4 regions of the Paenibacillus sp. 102 genome follow, and region 4 is predicted to be linked to each of the others. Evidence: predicted binding sites of a transcription regulator. Region 4 holds the regulator's gene; each other region holds the start of a gene.
The links. Region 4 encodes Rex, which represses fermentation and respiration genes when NADH is low (regulators of the CRP and FNR family bind a similar motif). Its sites were predicted from a motif close to TTGTGAAATATTTCACAA; they were not measured.
Positions count from the first base shown of each region.

Region 1: adhE (bifunctional acetaldehyde-CoA/alcohol dehydrogenase) is a predicted target of Rex. The motif match lies at 1,654-1,671, and genes of this name have one in related genera.
Region 2: hcp (hydroxylamine reductase) is a predicted target of Rex. The motif match lies at 1,633-1,650, and genes of this name have one in related genera.
Region 3: AAIE21_RS24310 (L-lactate dehydrogenase) is a predicted target of Rex. The motif match lies at 1,541-1,558, and genes of this name have one in related genera.

Region 1 is NZ_JBCGHT010000001.1:845,209-848,538, reverse strand. Features, by position in the region: gene AAIE21_RS04525 (O-acetylserine dependent cystathionine beta-synthase) at 1-383, shown strand, start outside; gene AAIE21_RS04520 (bifunctional cystathionine gamma-lyase/homocysteine desulfhydrase) at 388-1,521, shown strand; gene adhE (bifunctional acetaldehyde-CoA/alcohol dehydrogenase) at 1,781-3,330, shown strand, end outside.
Region 2 is NZ_JBCGHT010000003.1:203,379-206,708, reverse strand. Features, by position in the region: gene AAIE21_RS10225 (chromosome segregation protein) at 1-118, shown strand, start outside; gene hcp (hydroxylamine reductase) at 284-1,570, opposite strand; gene AAIE21_RS10215 (hypothetical protein) at 1,675-2,271, opposite strand; gene AAIE21_RS10210 (hypothetical protein) at 2,568-3,330, opposite strand, start outside.
Region 3 is NZ_JBCGHT010000018.1:3,533-6,862, forward strand. Features, by position in the region: gene AAIE21_RS24300 (NADP-dependent oxidoreductase) at 1-635, opposite strand, end outside; gene AAIE21_RS24305 (ArsR/SmtB family transcription factor) at 677-1,012, opposite strand; gene AAIE21_RS24310 (L-lactate dehydrogenase) at 1,670-2,614, shown strand; gene glgB (1,4-alpha-glucan branching protein GlgB) at 3,001-3,330, shown strand, end outside.
Region 4 is NZ_JBCGHT010000035.1:3,685-7,014, reverse strand. Features, by position in the region: gene AAIE21_RS28400 (CPBP family intramembrane glutamic endopeptidase) at 99-842, shown strand; gene AAIE21_RS28395 (YdiK family protein) at 845-1,036, shown strand; gene AAIE21_RS28390 (redox-sensing transcriptional repressor Rex) at 1,065-1,694, opposite strand; gene AAIE21_RS28385 (ABC-F family ATP-binding cassette domain-containing protein) at 1,879-3,330, shown strand, end outside.

The sequences.
Region 1 (3,330 bases), on a different contig from region 4:
GTACATTTATGGGAACTGCGTCGTATTTAAAAGAACAAGATCGTAATATTAAAACGGTAATTGTAGAACCAGAAGGATCAATTTTAAATGGTGGTGAAGCTGGTTCACATGAAACAGAAGGAATTGGTCTTGAATTTATTCCACCATTTTTAAAGCCATCATATTTTGATGCAATTCATACTATTTCTGATCAAAATGCATTTAGACGTGTGAAAGAGTTAGCACAGAAAGAAGGTCTTCTTGTAGGCAGTTCTTCGGGAGCTGCATTTCATGCGAGCTTATTAGAGGCTGAACAGGCAAAAACAGGTACAAACATTGTAACGATTTTTCCAGATAGCAGTGAGCGTTACTTAAGTAAAGATATATACAAAGGGTGGGAATAAAAAAATGAGAGCAAAAACAAAGTTAATTCATGGTATTCGCATAGGAGAACCTTCAACTGGATCTGTAAACGTACCGATTTATCAAACAAGTACGTATAGACAAGAAGCGGTTGGTAAACACCAAGGATACGAATATTCACGTACAGGGAATCCAACGCGTGCAGCATTAGAAGAAATGATTGCAGTGCTAGAAAACGGTCATGCAGGATTTGCGTTTGGATCAGGAATGGCTGCGATTACAGCAACGATTATGTTATTCTCAAAAGGAGATCATGTCATTTTAACAGATGACGTATACGGCGGAACATATCGTGTAATTACAAAAATATTGAATCGTTTCGGTATTGAACATACATTTGTAGATACAACAAATGTCGATGAAGTAGCAGAAGCAGTTCTTCCAAATACGAAAGCAATTTATGTAGAAACACCAACAAATCCACTATTGAAAATTACAGATATTAAGCAAATTTCTGCATTTGCAAAAGAAAAAGGTTTGTTAACAATTATTGATAACACATTCATGACGCCATATTGGCAGTCGCCGATTTCTTTAGGGGCAGATATTGTACTTCATAGTGCAACGAAATATTTAGGAGGACATAGTGACGTTGTTGCCGGACTAGTTGTTGTAAACAGCGCACAATTAGCAGAAGACCTTCATTTTGTTCAAAACTCAACAGGTGGTATTCTGGGTCCACAAGACAGTTTCTTATTACTTCGCGGTTTAAAAACATTAGGAATTCGCATGGAAGAACATGAAACAAATTCACGCGCGATTGCTGAGTTTTTAAACAATCATCCAAAAGTAAATAAAGTATACTATCCAGGTCTTGAAGCACATCCAAATCATGCATTAGCAAAAGAACAAGCTGGTGGATATGGTGCAATTATTTCATTTGATGTGGATAGTGAAGAAACGTTAAATAAAGTACTTGAGAAATTGCAATACTTTACACTAGCTGAAAGTTTAGGAGCAGTAGAAAGCTTAATTTCTATTCCATCTCAAATGACACACGCATCGATTCCAGCAGATCGCCGTAAAGAGTTAGGAATTACAGATACATTAATTCGTATTTCTGTCGGTATTGAAGATGGAGAAGATTTAATTGAAGATTTAGCACAAGCATTAGCATAATGGAAAGGCACTGCTAAAGAAGGCAGTGCCTTTCTCTTAGAATGATTTGTGAATATTTTCACAAATTAGACACACACAAATATATAGATTTCGTGTATAGTGAAATCAAGAAATGATGCTTCACATATAAACTTGTGAAAAACTTCACAAAGAATGAGATTCATGTAGGGAAAGTAATTCTATTTTTTTACGCTAGTCGGGACTTATTTAGACCCCGGTGGACATTTATAGACCGTATAGCAGAATAGGAGGAATTCAAATGGTAGTCAAAGAGAAAGTTGTAAATGAAATGCAAGAAGTAACAGAGATGATTGATACGTTGGTGAAGAACGGTCAGGAAGCCTTAGGAGCATTAGAGAATTTTACACAAGAGCAAATTGACAACATTGTACATGAAATGGCACTGGCGGGTGTAGACCAACATATGCCACTTGCAAAAATGGCTGTTGAGGAAACAGGGCGCGGTGTATATGAAGATAAATGTATCAAAAATATTTTTGCCACTGAATATATTTGGCACAGTATGAAAACAGATAAAATGGTAGGAATTATTTATGAGGATCCTCATGAAGAAATCATAGAAATTGCAGAACCGGTCGGTGTAGTTGCTGGGGTAACACCAGTCACGAATCCAACTTCAACAACGATGTTTAAAGCGTTAATCGCAATAAAAACAAGAAACCCAATTATTTTCGCGTTTCATCCTTCTGCACAAAATTGTTCGGTCGCAGCCGCTAAAACGTTATATGATGCAGCAGTGAAGGTCGGTGCACCAGAGGGATGTATTCAATGGATTGAGAAACCTTCTGTTGAGGCGACAAAGCAATTAATGAATCATGAAGGTGTTGCGCTCGTTTTGGCAACTGGAGGCGCAGGGATGGTGAAATCAGCGTATTCTACTGGTAAACCAGCCTTAGGGGTAGGACCAGGAAACGTACCTTGCTATATAGAAAAAACGGCACATGTGAAACGTGCTGTAAATGATTTGATTTTATCAAAAACATTTGATAACGGTATGATCTGTGCTTCTGAACAAGCAATCATTGTAGACAAAGAAATTTACAATGATGTGAAAGAAGAAATGATAGCAAATAATTGCTACTTTGTTACAGAAGAAGAACGCAAGAAATTAGAGAAACTTGTTATTAATGAAAATACATGTGCAGTAAATAGTGATATCGTTGGTAAATCAGCGTATTACATTGCAGGATTAGTTGGGATTACTGTGCCAGAAGATACAAAAATGCTCGTAGCTGAAATTAAAGGTGTAGGTGCTGATTACCCGCTATCCCGTGAAAAATTAAGTCCTGTACTTGCTTGTGTAAAAGCAAATTCACTTGAAGAAGGATTTACATATTGTGAAGGAATGTTGGAGTTAGGTGGTTTAGGGCACTCAGCGGTTATTCATTCTACAAATAAAGAAGTGCAAAAACAATTTGGTTTACGTATGAAAGCGTGCCGTCTCATCGTAAATGCGCCGTCATCACAGGGCGGAATTGGTGATATATATAATGCATTTATTCCATCACTTACACTTGGATGCGGCTCATATGGAAAGAACTCCGTTTCTCAAAACGTAACGGCAACACATCTATTGAATATAAAAAGACTTGCAAGTAGAAAAAAGAATATGCAATGGTTCAAATTACCACCCAAAATTTATTTTGAAAAGCATGCGACAGGATATTTAGAAAATATGCCGGATATTTCACGTGCATTTATTGTAACGGATCCTGGAATGGTTGAGCATGGATATGTCGATACAGTAACACACTATTTACGTAAACATACAAATGATGTAAAGGTGGA
Region 2 (3,330 bases), on a different contig from region 4:
TGAAAACGAAGAACCACTTTACATCACACCCGATATCAAAGCTGATATCACGCCTACTTATGAACGAAAAGAAAAACCGAAACGTCGCAAAATGATTTTAAGTATATTTGGATTTTAGCGCTTTTTCCAATCGTGTGTTCGCGCCTGATAATTGACTCCCCCCTGGTCAAATATCAGGCGCTTTTTTATTTATTCCGATTGGTATGACAAACGAAGAACCCTCCCACTGATGGAAGTGTCACTTTATATAAAAAGGATGTCTCATTACGAGACATCCCTTTTGTTATGATAACATCATATTCATATCTTCCGCTGCAGTTGTAATAAGTTTTAAACCAAATGTTTCTTGTAATACATCAAGCACACCAGGTGAAATAAATTCAGGTGCCTTTGGACCAATACGAATATCTTGAATCCCAAGACTAAATAGTCCAAGCAAAATCGCAACTGCTTTTTGTTCAAACCAAGATAAAACAATACTAACTGGCAATTCATTCACTTCACATTGAAAAGCATCAGCCAAAGCCGCTGCTATTTTTATTGTAGAAATAGAATTATTACATTGTCCTAAATCAATGTACCGTGGGATTTCCGTACCAGGTACAACACCATAATTCACATCATTAAAGCGGAATTTTCCGCAAGAAGTTGTTAATATAACCGTTTCTTGTGGAAGTGATGTTGCTAATTCACGATAGTATTCTCCGCCTTTACCTGGGGCATCACAACCCGCGATGACAAAGAAGCGCTTAATTTTCCCTTCTCTTACCGCCTGGATGATTTCTGGTGCTAATGATAAGACTGTATTATGATGAAAACCTGTTACTAGCTGTTCATCCGACTCCATATGTACTTCTGGAAGCTCTAGTGCTTTTTGAATCAATGGTGTAAAATTATCATTTTCAATTTTCCGTACTCCCTCAAGGCCGGCAATATCATATGAAAAGAAACGCTCAGAGTACGATCCTTTAATTGGCATAACACAGTTCGTTGTAGCCAATATCGCACCGGTAAACTTTTCAAAGAGACGTCGTTGATCATACCATGCCTTACCAATGTTCCCTTTTAAATGTTTATATTTTTTCAGCTGTGGATATCCATGTGCTGGTAGCATTTCCGAATGCGTATAAATATTAATTCCTTTTCCTTCTGTTTGCTTTAATAATTCCTCTAATGCAAATAAATTATGGCCAGTAACAACGATTGCCTTACCTTCTACACGATTTTGTGTAATTTGAACAGGTTCTGGAACACCAAAATGATTCGTATGTGCCTCATCTAACAATTCCATCACTCGTAAAGCTGATTTTCCAACTTTCATAGCCATGTCAATATGTTCTTGTTCATTAAAGTTAGAGTTCGTTAATGTCATATATAACGCTTCATGAGTTGTAGCGTCTACAAATGGATCAGTATAACCTAGCTGTGCAGCATGGGTACGATAAGCAGCAATTCCTTTTAATCCAAATACCATTATATCTTGTAAGCTTGCAATTGTTTCATTCTTCCCGCAAACACCCATCACTTTACATCCGCCTGTTGGCGTTTGTTCACATTGATAGCAAAACATATCCCCCACCCTTTCCTAATCAATCATTACAACTAAAGCGTAATATACATGAAGAAAAAAGGATGTGATATCAATCACAATAATATCTAAAAATTTGTGACACATCATTTAGTTAACATAATATTTTTACTACTTTCTTTAATTAACGTCTGAGCATGGGCATTTCCCTGAATAATATCCCGAAACTCTTTTAAAGAATATAAATGTGTTAATCCTTTCCGTGCATGAATCCGAACAGGTACCCCTTGCAATGTATCATGAAAAGGAAACGGTTCATCAATTGGCTCAATTGGAAAACCAAGTGTAAGTAAATACATGTACATTCTTTTTGTAACAACAGCAATATACCACTCCGCTTTCATTTCTAAAGCATGTATAAATAAAATAGCTGTTAACCTTTTGAAATGTCCTCTTCCGCGCGACGTTTTCACAATACTTAACTTCCCTATTTCATAAACATTTTTTAAACCTTTCACCAACTCATTTTCAGAAAACGGATAGAAAAACTCAGAATTAGAATGTTCAGGTGTCGTATATCGAATACACTCTACTGTACCGATAGAATGCCCACCTTCTATTAATAAAAATCGTGATGGATTTAAATTACGCTCTACAAACATTAACTCTCTCTCTTCACAAAAATCTCCCCACAGTTGCTCGAACCAAAAATGTTCTTCCTTTGTTTGAACACGCTGGAACATATATACCCGCCTTTCCCATCGCCGTTCTATTTTTTGATAACGCTTTCACTACCTATCATATAAGAACAAACCTTCGTATGCAACCTAAAACTATTCACTTCTTAATTATACATTCTATAAAATAAAATAATCTCCTATTCCAGCTTTAAATTCATACAAAATTTTTACAAAGATAAAAAAAATTTACATTTATTAGAGGGATTAAACGTTATACTCTCTTTATTCATAAAGTGTATGTCTAACACTTTATATAAAGTACACAAAAAGAAACCCTTTCCTAAAAAAAGGATTTCTTTTTATATTACTACGGTTTTTAACCACTTCTCGAAAATTTGTACAAGACCATGCTTTCCAGCTAACTTTTCTTCCCCTTGCTTCGTTGTATATGGATATAATTGCAAAAAGACTCCGCAACCTGCTTCTATTTTTTTCCCATGCATATGACTGCCTGGGTATACACAAATCACTTCATGGATCGCTCTTCGGTGAAAAATACGTTTTCCACCTTGTTCCTCTACATATTTAATGGACCAATATTTGTACATTTGTTCTGTTGCTTTTGTATTGCCAACAGGCTGAAAAATATTAAACATCGGGCTATATTTCACCTCAATAATAATAGATGACTGGTATTCATAACGTTCCCCTTGCTTCACATAGCAATCTAAACGAATATCTGGCTTTTTCGTATCTTCTCCATTATAGAAATGACTTCCTTTACTAAGTGCAATGAGTGGATGTGTTTCGATAAGATCATTAAACGCTACATGAAGTTGGATATTTTCACGATTTAAAACAACTGTCGTGCCGTCTTGTAAACCATCTAAGTAAAAATAGGTTTGGATTTGTTCACGTAATGGAATTTCACCTTTAAATTCTAACTGTTGTAATAAAGAAATGATGATGAAAAATGCATAATACTCATACACTAAAAACGTTGGTTTATACACAAATAATAACGATGGAGATTGTTGATTATAACGTGGTAGAAACTCTAAATGATATAATAATTGCCGATAAGTAACAGGTAAAGCATGCATAGTTATATTTGTTTTTTCA
Region 3 (3,330 bases), on a different contig from region 4:
GTATCAAATACTACATCATAATTTTTCAGTATATCTTCAAATTTTTCTGTCTTGTAATTAATAATTTCATCTGCACCAAGAGATTTTACTAAATTCGTACCAGCTTCACTGGTAGTCGTTGCAACAGTGGCACCCATTACTTTTGCCAGTTGAATAGCAAAGGTACCGACACCACCAGCGCCAGCTTGAATCAAAATCTTTTGTCCTTTTTGTAATTGTATTATGTCATGTAAGGCTTGATATGAGGTTAACCCAACCAATGGGATCGAAGCTGCTTCCTCAAAGCTCAAATTTTTAGGTTTTAAGGCTATGTCATTTTCATGAATTGAGATATATTCCGCAAAAGTACCGATGTTACTCTTCCGTGGACGGGCATATATTGCATCACCAACTTTAAAACGAGTCACTTTTGCTCCAACCTTCATCACGACACCAGAAAAGTCATTACCAAGGATAAGGGGCATTTTATATTTAACTAACAATTTCACTTTCCCATCGCGTATCTTAAAATCAATAGGATTAATACTAGCTGCATGAATTTCTGCGAGTACCTCATATTCATTAATTTCAGGTATGGGCATTTCTGCCATACGCATGGGGACTTTCCCATACTTATCAATAACCATTGCTCTCATTTTATATACCTCCAAATAATCTATGTTTATATTCCATAATTTCAATAAAATTTTTGCATTAACTTCTCAATATCCAACACAAGAGTTTTTAATAAACCTAATTTTGTTCGTACATTAATATAATAAAAGTTTTTTGTACCTTCTTTACGCATTAAAATAATACCGGCATCTCGCAAAATCTTAAGATGATGTGACACAGCAGGTCGAGAAAGATGTGTTTGTTCAGTGATTTCCCCTACACGCAATCCTGTTTGACAATCCGTTCCCATTAGAACTAACAAGATAGATTGACGTGTTTCATCACCAATTGCCAATAGTACTTTTTGACAATTAATAAAATCTTCTTTAATAACATTTAGTTGGTCATGTTTATTCATTCAATCAAATACCTCCAATAATCAGTTGAACAGTTTAAGTTGACGAACCATATCACCGAATCCAACAATATACTATTGTTGGATTCGGTGCAATATTGAGAAAGCAAATCGAGACGAATCATATCTTAAAAGTGGAACATCATTAACTTTTAATGTTCAGCAACTTAAAAAAGGAGACTATGTTTGATGATTTGTTCTCCGAAATGAAACAAATTTATTATTTCACTAATCTGATCCGTTAATGTTGCTTTGAAATAAAATTTGATTAAAAGTATTACCCAAATCTATTTTTACGACAAATAAAAAGGAATAAAACAGTACAACTTTTTTATAAACAGTTAATCTTTTTTCAAAATGATTAAACTTTATTTTAAATTCACAACTCTTTCTAGAAACGCTATCGAAAATGTAGTACTACATGAAAATAAGTTTTCACAATCTAAAGAAAAGGTTTACATTGAGATTGATTCCATACCTAGTATGATAACTTTCTCCTATCTGTGAAAAAGTTCACAAATAGGTCATAATTTGTGAATTAATTCACAATGATTCATGCTACAATATGTGTGTAAGGAAGTTAAACAACATTAAATTAGTACTTTAATTAATTACTTAAACAATCATAATAAATGTGAACAATAGAGAGGGGAAATTACCATGAAAAAAGGTATCAATCGGGTAGTATTAGTAGGAACAGGAGCTGTAGGTTGTAGTTATGCTTACTCAATGATCAACCAAGGTGTAGCTGAAGAATTTGTACTTGTAGATGTAAATGAAGCAAAAGCAGAAGGGGAAGCAATGGACTTAAGCCATGCGGTACCATTCTCTCCAGCACCAACAAAAGTTTGGAGCGGTAGTTATGCAGATTGCAAAGATGCAGATCTTGTTGTTATCACTGCTGGATTACCACAAAAACCAGGTGAAACTCGTTTAGACTTAGTTGAGAAAAATACAAAAATCTTTAAGCAAATCGTTCGCGGTATTATGGATAGCGGATTTGATGGTATTTTCCTAATTGCAACTAACCCAGTTGACATCTTAACTTACGTAACTTGGAAAGAATCTGGATTACCAAAAGAGCGCGTAATTGGTTCTGGTACAACTTTAGACTCTGCTCGTTTCCGCTATATGTTAGGTGACTACTTAGATGTAGATCCACGTAACGTTCATGCATACATCGTTGGTGAGCACGGTGATACTGAACTTCCAGTATGGAGCCACGCTACTGTAGGGGTACAAAAACTAGAAACAATCTTAGCGAACAACGAACAGTATAACCAAGATGATTTAGATAAAATCTTCGAAAATGTACGTGATGCAGCTTACCATATCATCGAGCGTAAAGGTGCAACTTACTACGGAATCGGTATGTCACTACTGCGTGTAACTAAAGCGATCTTAAACAATGAGAACAGTGTACTAACTGTATCTGCATACCTTGAAGGCCAATACGGCGAAAAAGACGCTTATGTAGGTGTTCCAGCAGTTATTAACCGCGAAGGTGTACGTGAAATCGTTGAGCTTGAGCTAAATGAAGAAGAAAAAGCGAAATTCGCTCACTCTGTAAAAGTTTTAAAAGAAACAATGGCACCAGTACTTTAATATAACTGATAAATGATTCAGAGGCGGGAAACTGCTTCCAGCTTCTGGATTTTTATATAAAATAATATAAATTCCTTTTCCAGTTTCCCTGTATATCCCCCAAATATACCCCTTTTGCTGGAAAAGGGTTGTTTATAGAAGAAGCACTCTATTTAAAAATAGGGTGCTTTTTATTATATTATTACAAGTAAAATGATTATATAAAAAATAAAACGCTTTCAATGAATATTCGTCAAAATTCGATATATTTTATCAAAAATTAAAATATTACCTTTAATTCCCACGAAAAAACGTATATTTATTTAAAAATGCACAAGGATATTTCAGTTTTTTAGCGAATGTTTATAAAGTAATAAAAATTCTGTCATCTTAGTGAGGTGAACATATTGAGTGTAACAAATTGTATAGAAGAGAGTTTGTATGAATTTCATACAAAGAAGTGTTATGAGAGCTATAACATATTTGGCGCGCATCTTGCAGTAGAGGGTGAAATACAAGGCGTACGATTTACAGTATGGGCTCCTCATGCAAAAGCTTTGAGCGTAGTTGGAGATTTTAATGATTGGGATGTTGAAGGGCATCGGATGATACAAATGACAGAACAGGGTATTTGGTCATTGTTTATACCACATTTGGAGGAAAACGAAATATATAAGTATGCGATTGAAACCAAAGGTGGCGAAACAATTTTAAAAGCAGATCCCTATGCAAATTAT
Region 4 (3,330 bases):
TAATAATACAAACGGTTATTATGTATCCCAAGGCGGGGTGTTTACATGTTATCTCGCCTTATCTCATAAACTAAAGTTAGAAAGGATGGTTAGCCCATTTGAAAAAACACTATTGGTGGATTATAGTTACATATATTCTGATGCAACTATCGGGAATTGTTGGAGTGTGGCTCCTTTTTAAAACTGGACTATACGATAATATGGCGGTTTCACGAGAGCAAAAAATTCAAATCCTGGCTGGGCATTGGTCAATCATCAGCTTTTTTATTGCATTATGTATTATACTTTGGCTACTTAAAACCGATATTCGTGAAAGACATTTAGATACGAAGCGAGCTAGCATTTCTGCTACAATCGGTTGGATTTTTATCGGTTTCTTTTTAGCTATGTTTGCTCAAATACTTGCAGCTAATATTGAAATGCGATTATTAGGGATTAATCCGGGTTCTCAAAATACCCAAGACTTGATGGAAATAGCAAGAGCTACTCCATGGTTTCTTATTGTTATATCTATCATCGGACCTATTTTAGAAGAGATTGTCTTTAGAAAAATTTTATTTGGAACACTCTATAAAAGATTTAATTTCTTTATCGCGGCAATTATTAGTTCACTTGTTTTCGCGGCAATTCACTTTGATTTTACACACTTGTTAGTATACACTTCCATGGGACTTGTTTTCGCTTTTCTATATGTGAAAACGAAACGAATCATCGTTCCTATTATGGCTCACGTTGCGATGAATACATTAGTTGCAATAACCCAAGTACTAGTAAGTAACGAACAAATACAAGAAATGATTAAACAAGCAGAAAAAATGCAAGGATTTATCGGAGGATTTTAAATATGAGGAACTCACCATTGTTTATGGCAGCACTATATTTCCTTCTTGGATGTGTCTTTACACGTTTCGCAATTACGAACGTTACAGATACAATTTGGAACTTTTGGACACTACTGTTTGCTGCTATGGCAACAATTGATTTTAATTTGGCACTTCGACTTATCTTAGTCAAATTTACAAAGAAAAAGCAATAATAAAACGCAGAGGGATTTCCTCTGCGTTTTATTGTGGATAATTTTTCAAAAAATAAACGAGTGTTTGTAATTCTACAGCTAAATCAATATGATGAATTCTTATATTTTCTGACACATTTAACCGTGCCGGTGTAAAATTTAAAATTCCGTGTACATTTGTTTCGGCCAATCGATCTGCTACAGCTTGTGCAACGGTAGCAGGTACTGTTAATATTGCCACTTGTATATCATTTGTTAAACGCTCTTCTAATTCATCCAAATGATATACAGGAATTCCTCCGATTTCTTTTCCAACTTTCTCTTCATTGACATCAAACGCCATTTCAATCTTTGTATTATTATTTTTCGTGAAATTGTAATGTAAGAAAGCGGTCCCTAAATTACCCACTCCAATAAGTGCTACACGTGTTATATCATCTTGATCGAGCGTTTCTCGGAAGAATGATAGTAAATAATTCACATTATATCCATATCCCTTTTTCCCTAACGCTCCAAAATATGAAAAATCTCTTCGAATTGTTGCTGAATCTACTTTTACAGCTTCACTCAATTCTGCCGATGAAACACGCTGCTTACCAGAAAGAGATAAGTTTTGGATAAATCGATAGTATAGAGGCAATCGTTTGGCTGTAGCCTGCGGAATCTTTTGCTGATCCATATAACCTCTCCTCTCTTCCTATCTTTGTTCACAGATTTAAAACAAATACAGAAGTTTAGCACTTATGACTTTCCTTGTATAATAGAGAGAAGACTTCTCTCTTTATTTTAAACTATACACTATTTTTAGTATGATTGAGAAATATAAACATGGCAAAGTTAAGAAATTATTTGAGGTGAAAACATTGATTCTATTACAAGTGAATGGGCTTTCAAAATTATACGGTGCTGAAACAATTCTTGCAAACATTAAATTGGAAGTTCAAACAAAAGATCGTATTGCACTAGTCGGTCGAAATGGTGCTGGAAAATCTACATTATTAAAAATAATTGCCGGTGAATTATCTCACGATGGTGGAGAAATTATAAAACCAAAAGATGTTTCAATTGGTTATTTGGCTCAAAATACCGGTCTGGAAACTTCTTTAACAATTTGGGATGAAATGATTACTGTCTTTACTCATCTGCAGCAGATGGAAAAGAAACTTCGAAGGTTAGAGCAAGAAATGGGTAAGGAAGAGAACTTTTCAAATGCTGCTACGTACGAAAAATTACTCGCTGATTATGATCAATTGCAGCTAGACTACAAAGATCAAGGTGGTTATCAATATGAAGCTGATATTCGCTCCATCTTAAGTGGACTTGGTTTTCCAGTTGAAACACACCAAACAACGATTTCTACGTTAAGTGGTGGACAGAAAACAAGACTCGCTCTTGGTAAGCTGCTATTAACAAAACCAGACTTACTCATCTTGGACGAACCAACAAACCATTTAGATATCGATACATTAACATGGCTTGAACAATATCTACAAGGCTATCCTGGAGCTATTTTAATCGTTTCCCACGATCGCTACTTTTTAGACAAGCTTGTTACACAAGTATATGAAATTTCTAATAAAGAAAGCAGACGATATGTTGGTAACTACAGTAAATATTCAGATTTAAAAGCTGCACTATATGAGCAGGAAATGAAGCGTTATGAGAAACAACAAGAGGAAATTGCTAAACTAGAAGACTTTGTCCAAAAGAACATTGCCCGTGCCTCTACAACAAAACGTGCACAAAGTCGCCGTAAACAATTAGATAGGATGGAATTACTGACCAGACCATTAGGTGATTCTAAATCAGCATCCTTCCACTTTGATATCGAAAAACAAAGCGGAAACGACGTATTACAAGTAAAGGATGTTTCAATTGGATATGAAAAAGAACCAGTTATTGAGCATGTAAATATGCGCTTAACCCGCGGTGATAGTGTCGCACTAGTTGGTCCAAATGGTATTGGGAAATCTACATTATTAAAATCGATTGTGAATAAATTAAAGACGTTAAGCGGTGAAGTTTCTTTCGGTTCAAATGTATCTATTGGGTATTATGATCAAGAACAGGCAAACTTAACATCATCTAAGCGTGTTTTAAACGAACTATGGGATGATTATCCACTAGAGCCAGAAAAAGAAATCCGCACGATACTCGGTAACTTTTTATTTACAGGGGATGATGTATTAAAACCCGTGTCTTCCTTAAGTGGTGGCCAAAAGGCTCGATTAGCTCTAGCAAAATTGATGATGCAAAAATCTAATTTACTGATTCTCGATGAGCCAACAAACCATCTCGATTTAAATAGTAAAGAG